DNA from 3 places in the Pantoea sp. GABEPS69 genome. Region 1 is predicted to be linked to each of the others. Evidence: predicted binding sites of a transcription regulator. Region 1 holds the regulator's gene; each other region holds the start of a gene.
What was found. The regulator LexA, encoded in region 1, represses DNA repair genes until DNA is damaged. The targets are predictions, from matches to a motif close to TNCTGTATGTACATACAGNA.
Positions count from the first base shown of each region.

Region 2: dinG (ATP-dependent DNA helicase DinG) is a predicted target of LexA. The motif match lies at 722-741, and genes of this name have one in related genera.
Region 3: PVE98_RS07975 (DinI-like family protein) is a predicted target of LexA. The motif match lies at 1,098-1,117, and genes of this name have one in related genera.

Region 1 covers NZ_CP118618.1:3,735,635-3,737,898, reverse strand. The annotation lists gene plsB (glycerol-3-phosphate 1-O-acyltransferase PlsB) at 1-337, opposite strand, end outside; gene PVE98_RS18200 (diacylglycerol kinase) at 466-834, shown strand; gene lexA (transcriptional repressor LexA) at 941-1,555, shown strand; gene dinF (MATE family efflux transporter DinF) at 1,686-2,264, shown strand, end outside.
Region 2 covers NZ_CP118618.1:2,746,038-2,748,301, reverse strand. The annotation lists gene PVE98_RS13440 (histidine-type phosphatase) at 1-583, opposite strand, end outside; gene dinG (ATP-dependent DNA helicase DinG) at 767-2,264, shown strand, end outside.
Region 3 covers NZ_CP118618.1:1,628,355-1,630,618, reverse strand. The annotation lists gene yedD (lipoprotein YedD) at 1-287, opposite strand, end outside; gene PVE98_RS07980 (DUF6388 family protein) at 483-806, shown strand; gene PVE98_RS07975 (DinI-like family protein) at 1,158-1,397, shown strand; gene PVE98_RS07970 (hypothetical protein) at 1,422-1,688, opposite strand; gene PVE98_RS07965 (hypothetical protein) at 1,925-2,264, opposite strand, start outside.

The sequences.
Region 1 (2,264 bases):
GGTGCAGATCGAGATACTCGTGGAAAATTTTCACCGATTCCGTATTCGGCCCGAAATGGGGGAATACGCGCGGGCCATCGTGGATAAACACGTGGCGCGGCAGCAGCGCGCCGTCGATTTCCAGCGGCGACAGCGGATCGGGCAAATTATGCTTCAGACACTGCTGGCGCAGCGTCAGCAAATCCGCCTTGGAATCGTATGGCAGCACGTACATAATCGGCCGCGTCGGATCGAGTCCATGTTCGGAGACGGGATCGCCCGGAATAGCCTTCGTTTTTACCAGAATGGAAAGTGGTAAATTCAACAATTTATAATAAAGTTTACGCCAACCTGACATAGACAACATGAAGCCTCTTGTTAGCAAAGCGCCGCAAGCATATCAGAAAGTGCTGCGAAGATCTGTGGTGGTGCCAAACGCACCTGGCCCAGACATTGACGTCAAACAACTAAAAGGGTTCCCTCGCAATGGCAAGTAATACCACCGGTTTACTCAGGATAGTGAAAGCGGCAGGCTACTCGTGGCAGGGGCTACGCGCCGCCTGGCAGCATGAGGCCGCGTTTCGTCAGGAAGCCACGGCCGCCATCGTCGCCATCGTCATCGCCTGCTGGCTGGATGTCGACTCCGTCGCGCGCATCCTGATGATCGGATCGGTGGTGCTGGTGATCATCGTCGAGATCCTTAACAGCGCCATTGAGGCGGTGGTCGACCGCATCGGCCAGGAGCGGCATCCGCTGGCGGGGCGGGCGAAAGATATGGGTTCCGCCGCCGTCTTGCTCGCTATCATACTGGCGCTGTTTGTCTGGATCGCGCTGCTCTGGACCCATTTGCGATAGCCTTTCCAGAATTGCCCAAACGGCTGTTATTTCCCTGGGTTTTGGTTTTCATTTCGCCAATACCTGTATATACTCACAGCGACTGTATAAACAACCAGGGGGCGGGATGAAAGCATTAACCACCAGGCAGCAACAGGTTTATGACCTGATTCGCGACCATATCAACCAGACGGGCATGCCGCCAACGCGTGCGGAGATCGCCTCGCAGCTGGGGTTCCGTTCCCCCAACGCCGCCGAAGAGCACCTTAAAGCGCTGGCGCGTAAAGGTGTTATCGAGATCGTTTCCGGCGCATCACGCGGCATTCGCCTGCTGATGGAAGAGGAAGAGTCCAACGGACTGCCGCTAATCGGCCGCGTCGCCGCCGGCGAGCCGCTACTGGCGCAGGAACATATTGAAACGCACTACAAAGTCGATCCCGACCTGTTTAAGCCCTCTGCTGACTTCCTGCTGCGCGTCGCCGGTATGTCGATGAAAGATATCGGCATTATGGATGGCGATCTGCTGGCTGTGCATAAAACGCAGGATGTGCGTAACGGTCAGGTCGTCGTGGCGCGCATCGATGACGAAGTCACGGTAAAGCGCTGGAAAAAGCAGGGCACCGTGGTTCATCTGCTGCCGGAAAACAACGACTTCGAGCCGATTATCGTCGACACCCGCACGCAGTCGCTGACCGTCGAAGGTCTGGCGGTAGGCGTGGTGCGCAACGGCGAGTGGCTCTGACCGCTGGCCTTCAGACGCCTGCATCCCTTCGTCAGGCGTCTGTACGATAATCTTTTCACGCGCCTCCTGCGGCTAATGTCGCGCCGGGGCCGCCTCGCTTCTTTTTACGTTTTCAGGCATGGACCGGCTGATGCGTCTCTTCTCTGCTGACGACCGACAACTCTGGCGGCTGGCGCTGCCGATGATCCTCTCCAATATCACCGTACCGCTGCTTGGCCTAGTGGACACCGCCGTTATCGGCCATCTCGACAGTCCGGTTTACCTTGGCGGCGTAGCGATTGGCGCGACCGCGACCAGCTTCGTCTTTATGCTTTTACTCTTTCTGCGCATGAGCACCACCGGCATCACCGCGCAGGCCTTTGGCGCACGCGATACGCAGGCGCTGGCGCGCGCCCTGACGCAGCCGCTACTGATGGCGCTGCTGGCGGGCCTGCTGTTTATCCTGCTGCGCGAGCCGCTCAGCGCGCTGACAGGTCGGCTGGCGGGCGGCGATCCGCAGGTGCAGGAGCAGGCCGCGATCTTTATTGATATCCGCTGGCTCAGCGCGCCGGCGACGCTGGCTAACATGGTGATCCTCGGCTGGCTGCTGGGCGTGCAGTATGCACGCGCGCCGGTTGTGCTGCTGGTGGTGGGCAACGCGGTCAATATTCTGCTCGACCTGTGGCTGGTGCTCGGTCTGAAGTGGGGCGTGGCAGGAGCGGCGAGCGCC
Region 2 (2,264 bases), 990 kb from region 1:
GGGCGTCGGAGAGACATACCGCCTGCTTCAGCGCCTTGACGGCGGGCTGCAGCGCCCGCTGGCGCGCGGCCAGATCGCCCGCCTTCGCCTCGACCGCCGCCCGCTGCTGAGCGGGATCGGTCGCCGTCGCGGCGAAGGCGTCGGTCTGGAACAGCGGATCGGCTTCGCCCATAACGTGATGCACCGGCACGCCGCAGCCGGGAAAGGCACCGTCCACCAGCGCTTCGGCGGTGGCGCGGGTGCGCTGCAGCGGGCTGGCGCGCACGTATATATCCTGCGGCTGCGGGCAGCCGCCCGTCAGCAGGCCGAGCTGGCGATAATGTTCGCCCTCCCAGCGCCCTTTATTGACCACCGCCGCGTAGCCGTGGCCGGTCAGCTCGCCGTCGCGCGTGCTCCATACTGGCCAGGGGCGCTGGGTGGCGGCCTCAATCTCTTTACGGTTGCCCGGCGTGGGCGGACGCACGCCGTGGCGGCTCAGCTCCACCACCTGCTCCAGCTGATATGTCGGCGACTGTGCGGCGGCCTGCGTCGACCAGAGCAGCAGGGCGCAGAGAGCGGCAAAGGCGCGGCGGGGGAAAATCATCTCTTCTTCCTCAGGAGAACGGCGGTGATGCGACACCATAGCGCTGAAGCCCGGCCGCTGGCTACGGCAAGATTTTTCCGCTGCGCAATTCCTCGAGGCGGCGCGAAAAAATGCGCCCCGAAGCTGACGCTGGCGGATTACTGTGTAAAAATACAGGCCATTTTCACCCGGCGGTAAACGACTATGGCCCTGACAGCAGCAATAAAAAGCCAGATAGCGCAGTGGTATAAGGCGCTACAGCAGCAGGTGCCGGACTTTATTCCCCGCGCGCCGCAGCGCCAGATGATCGCTGAAGTGGCGAAGTGTCTGGCGGGCGACGACGCGCGCCATCTGGCGATTGAAGCGCCGACCGGCGTCGGCAAAACCCTCTCTTACCTGATCCCCGGCATCGCGGCGAGCCGCGCCGAAGAGAAGACCCTGATCGTCAGCACCGCCAACGTGGCGCTGCAGGATCAAATCTTTACCAAAGATCTGCCGCTGCTGAAAAAGATCATTCCCGATCTTACCTTTACCGCCGCCTTCGGGCGCGGGCGCTACGTCTGTCCGCGCAATCTGGCGGCGCTGGCCGCCAGCGATGACCAGCAGGGCGATCTGCTGCTCTATCTCGACGACGAGGCGGTAAGCAGCACTCAGGAGGAGCAAACGCAGTGCGGTCGCCTGGAGAAGTCGCTCGGCAGCTACGCGTGGGACGGACTGCGCGATCACAGCGAAGAGAATATCAGCGACAGCCTGTGGCAGCGCCTCTCGACCGACAAGGCGAGCTGCCTCGGCGCGCACTGCCGCTGGTATCGCGAATGCCCCTTTTTCGTCGCCCGCCGTGAAATCGAGCAGGTGGATGTGGTGGTGGCTAACCATGCGCTGGTGATGGCGGCGATGGAGAACGAGTCGGTGCTGCCGCCGCCGAAGCACCTGATGCTGGTGCTGGACGAAGGACACCATCTGCCGGAGGTGGCGCGCGACGCGCTGGAGATGAGCGCCGACATCACGCCCGGCTGGAGCAGCCTGCAGCTCGATCTCTTCGTGCGGCTGGTAGAGGGCATTATGACGCAGATGCGCCCGAAATCGCCGCCGCCGCTCAGCAATCCGGAGCGTCTCAAGGCGCACTGCGAGGAGCTGCGCGAGCTGCTGACGACGCTGAGCCAGGCGCTCAATCCGCTGCTGCCCGCCGACAACCAGCCGGGCGAGTTTCGCTTTGTGCTCGGCGAGCTGCCTGAAGAGCTGCTGGCCCTCTGCGCGCGCCTGTTCAAGCTGAGCGACGCGCTGCGCGGGCTGGCGGAAGGGCTGATCAATGCCCTCAGCGAGCAGACCGGCAGCGTCGATCTGATGCGTTTGCACCGCAATCTGCTGCAGCTTAACCGCCAGTTCGGCTGGTTCGAATCGGTCAGCAAGCTGTGGCGGCTGGCGGCGATGCCGAAAGCGTCGGGCGCGCCGGTGTCGAAGTGGATCACGCGCGAGCTGCGCGACGGCCAGGCGCATCTGCTGTTTCACTGCGCTGGCATTCGCGTCAGCGATCAGCTGGAGAAGCTGCTGTGGCGCAAAATCCCTCATGTGGTAATCACTTCCGCCACGCTGCGCTCGCTCAACAGCTTCGGCCGCCTGCAGGAGATGTCGGGCCTGAGCGAGAAGGCCGGCGACCGATTTGTGGCGCTCGATTCGCCGTTTAATCACGTCGAGCAGGGCA
Region 3 (2,264 bases), 2.0 Mb from region 1:
ACGCGCGACTGGCGATTGACGTTAACGTAATCGCCGCTGAGCAGCGTCAGCTTGCCTGGCTTGGCGATGACGCGCATCCACTGGCGGCAGTCAAGCGTACTGCCGTCCGCATTGACGATCAGACTGCCCAGCGCGCGATCGCTGCGCAACCCGCTCTGCGGGCCGACCGTTTGCCAGGTGCCCTGCAGGCTGGCGGGCGCCGGCGTCTGCACCGCATCCTGATAGCTGTTGATTTGCGCACAGCCGGCCAGCGCCAGCGCGGCCGTCGTCAGCATCCACTTTTTCATCATTAATCCCTGAGATCGCTTCAATGGCGGCTAAGTTATAATTTTTCGCCTGCTTTCCGCAAGCTATCTACGCCCTGCTTCGCCTCGCGCGGCCACTTTTTTTGCGCTGCCCTCCCGTTTAACGGCGTCCTGACAAGGACTGGAGGGTGAGTTACACTGGCGCGCTGCACCGCAATTAATCTTTCAGGAAACTTTATGAAAACGCCAGAAGCCTACTACGCGCAGGCGCGCGAGATGTTTTTTACCGCTCATGCCGATTTTCAGGCCGCGCTCGATGAACTGACGGAGAGCGACGCGCGCCATGCCAATATGTCGCTGCGCCAGCTGCGCGAATGGCATGCGGAACGTATTTACGCCGCTTTCCTGCGCCAGAAAAATCTCGACGGCATGATCTTCTCTATCCAGCTTGCCGAGCCGGATAAAGCGGTGGCCGCCGAAGCCATTGAAAATTATCTTAAATCGCATGCTGAATCGTTGGGAATGACCTGGGAAGAGTTCTGCATCAAAAACGAGCTTTAAGCGGCCGATCGCGACAACACCTCCAACCAGTAAAATAAATCAGGATTAAATTGTACAAGAAGATAAAACTTGTATAACTTTACTGGACGACTTCGGTCGTGATTGTCCTTGAACGAATGGTGCGCTTGCACCGCCTCTGGAGGTGTTGCTGGATTTCCACCTCCAGAGGTTTGATTTTTTTCTCGCTCTCTTCGCCTTCTTGCTCCCCTTTGATCTTCCCACTTTTGTTATCTGAGACGAATTTGCGTATTACGCCGAAAAAAAAGCGCTCAATGCGCCTGAGAGGCTTGTCACTGGTTGGATTTACAGTATGATGTGCCAGCGAATTTCTTCCCTGTATGGAATACCAGTATGTTTGTGGAATTGATTTACGATAAGCGTAACGTAGCCGGCCTGCCGGGCGCGCGCGAGATGATTTTACGGGAGCTGGAAAAGCGCGTTCAGCGCGTCTTCCCAGAGATTGAGGTGCGCGTAAAGCCGATGGAGCGCAACGCCATCGAAACCGATTTGAGCAAGAACGATAAGGCTACGGTGGCGCGCATTGTCGAAGAGATGTTTGACGAGGCGGAAATGTGGCTGGTGGCCGACTAAGCGCCGACCACCGACTGAGCAGGATTACTTCTCCTGCTCGCTGTGGTTGATAGCGATTTCGATATCCTGAATCGCGGCGTCTAAATCATCCAGCAGCGTGCCCTGTTTGTTTAGCAGCGCATCGATACGTCCGGCAAACTCGGGATCTTTATATTCGCCGGCATCGAACGCGAGCCAGTGGCTGGAGAGCGTTTCGGTATTGGTTTGCGCATAGTGGCGCATCTCTTTCAGCTGCGAGGTCACATCGCGCAGGTAGTCAGTTTTGCTTTTCGTTTCCACTGAATCACTCATGCTGTTTTTCCTTTTGCTGTTTTAACCAATAAATATCTCGCGTGAATGATTAAAGGTAGTGGAATATAACGAAGCCGCCTTAAGAATATTCGGAAGTGGCGCCTGACCCTCTCGATCTCTGGCTTCTACGCCTTCTCTTCTTTAGCCCAGCGTTTACGCTACACCGCCAGAAGCGCCCTCTTCATCAAAAAACAGGGGACGCGTTGTCCCCTTTCAGTGCCTTATGCGCTCAGTCATTAGAGATATTTACGCGCCAGTTCAAACAGCTCCTTACGGGCCGCCGTCCCCAGGTGCTCAATCCCTTGCTGTACGAAATCAAAAGCGGCGCCGAAATCTTTTACCCCTGCGCTGAAGTCGCTCTGCTCCTCATTCCCGGCGGGCTGAGCGGACGACGGCGCAGCGCTACCGGAATCGGCTACGGGCGCCGTTTCCTGAACAGCAGCGTTAACAGCCTGCGCGCTGGCCTGCTGGGCAGCGGCATCCGCCACGGGTGTCTGCGCCTGGGGTTGCGCATCGGCGGCAGTGCCTGCCGCAGCGCCCTGATCGGCGGGTTGAGCGGCCGCGTCCGAGGGCGCG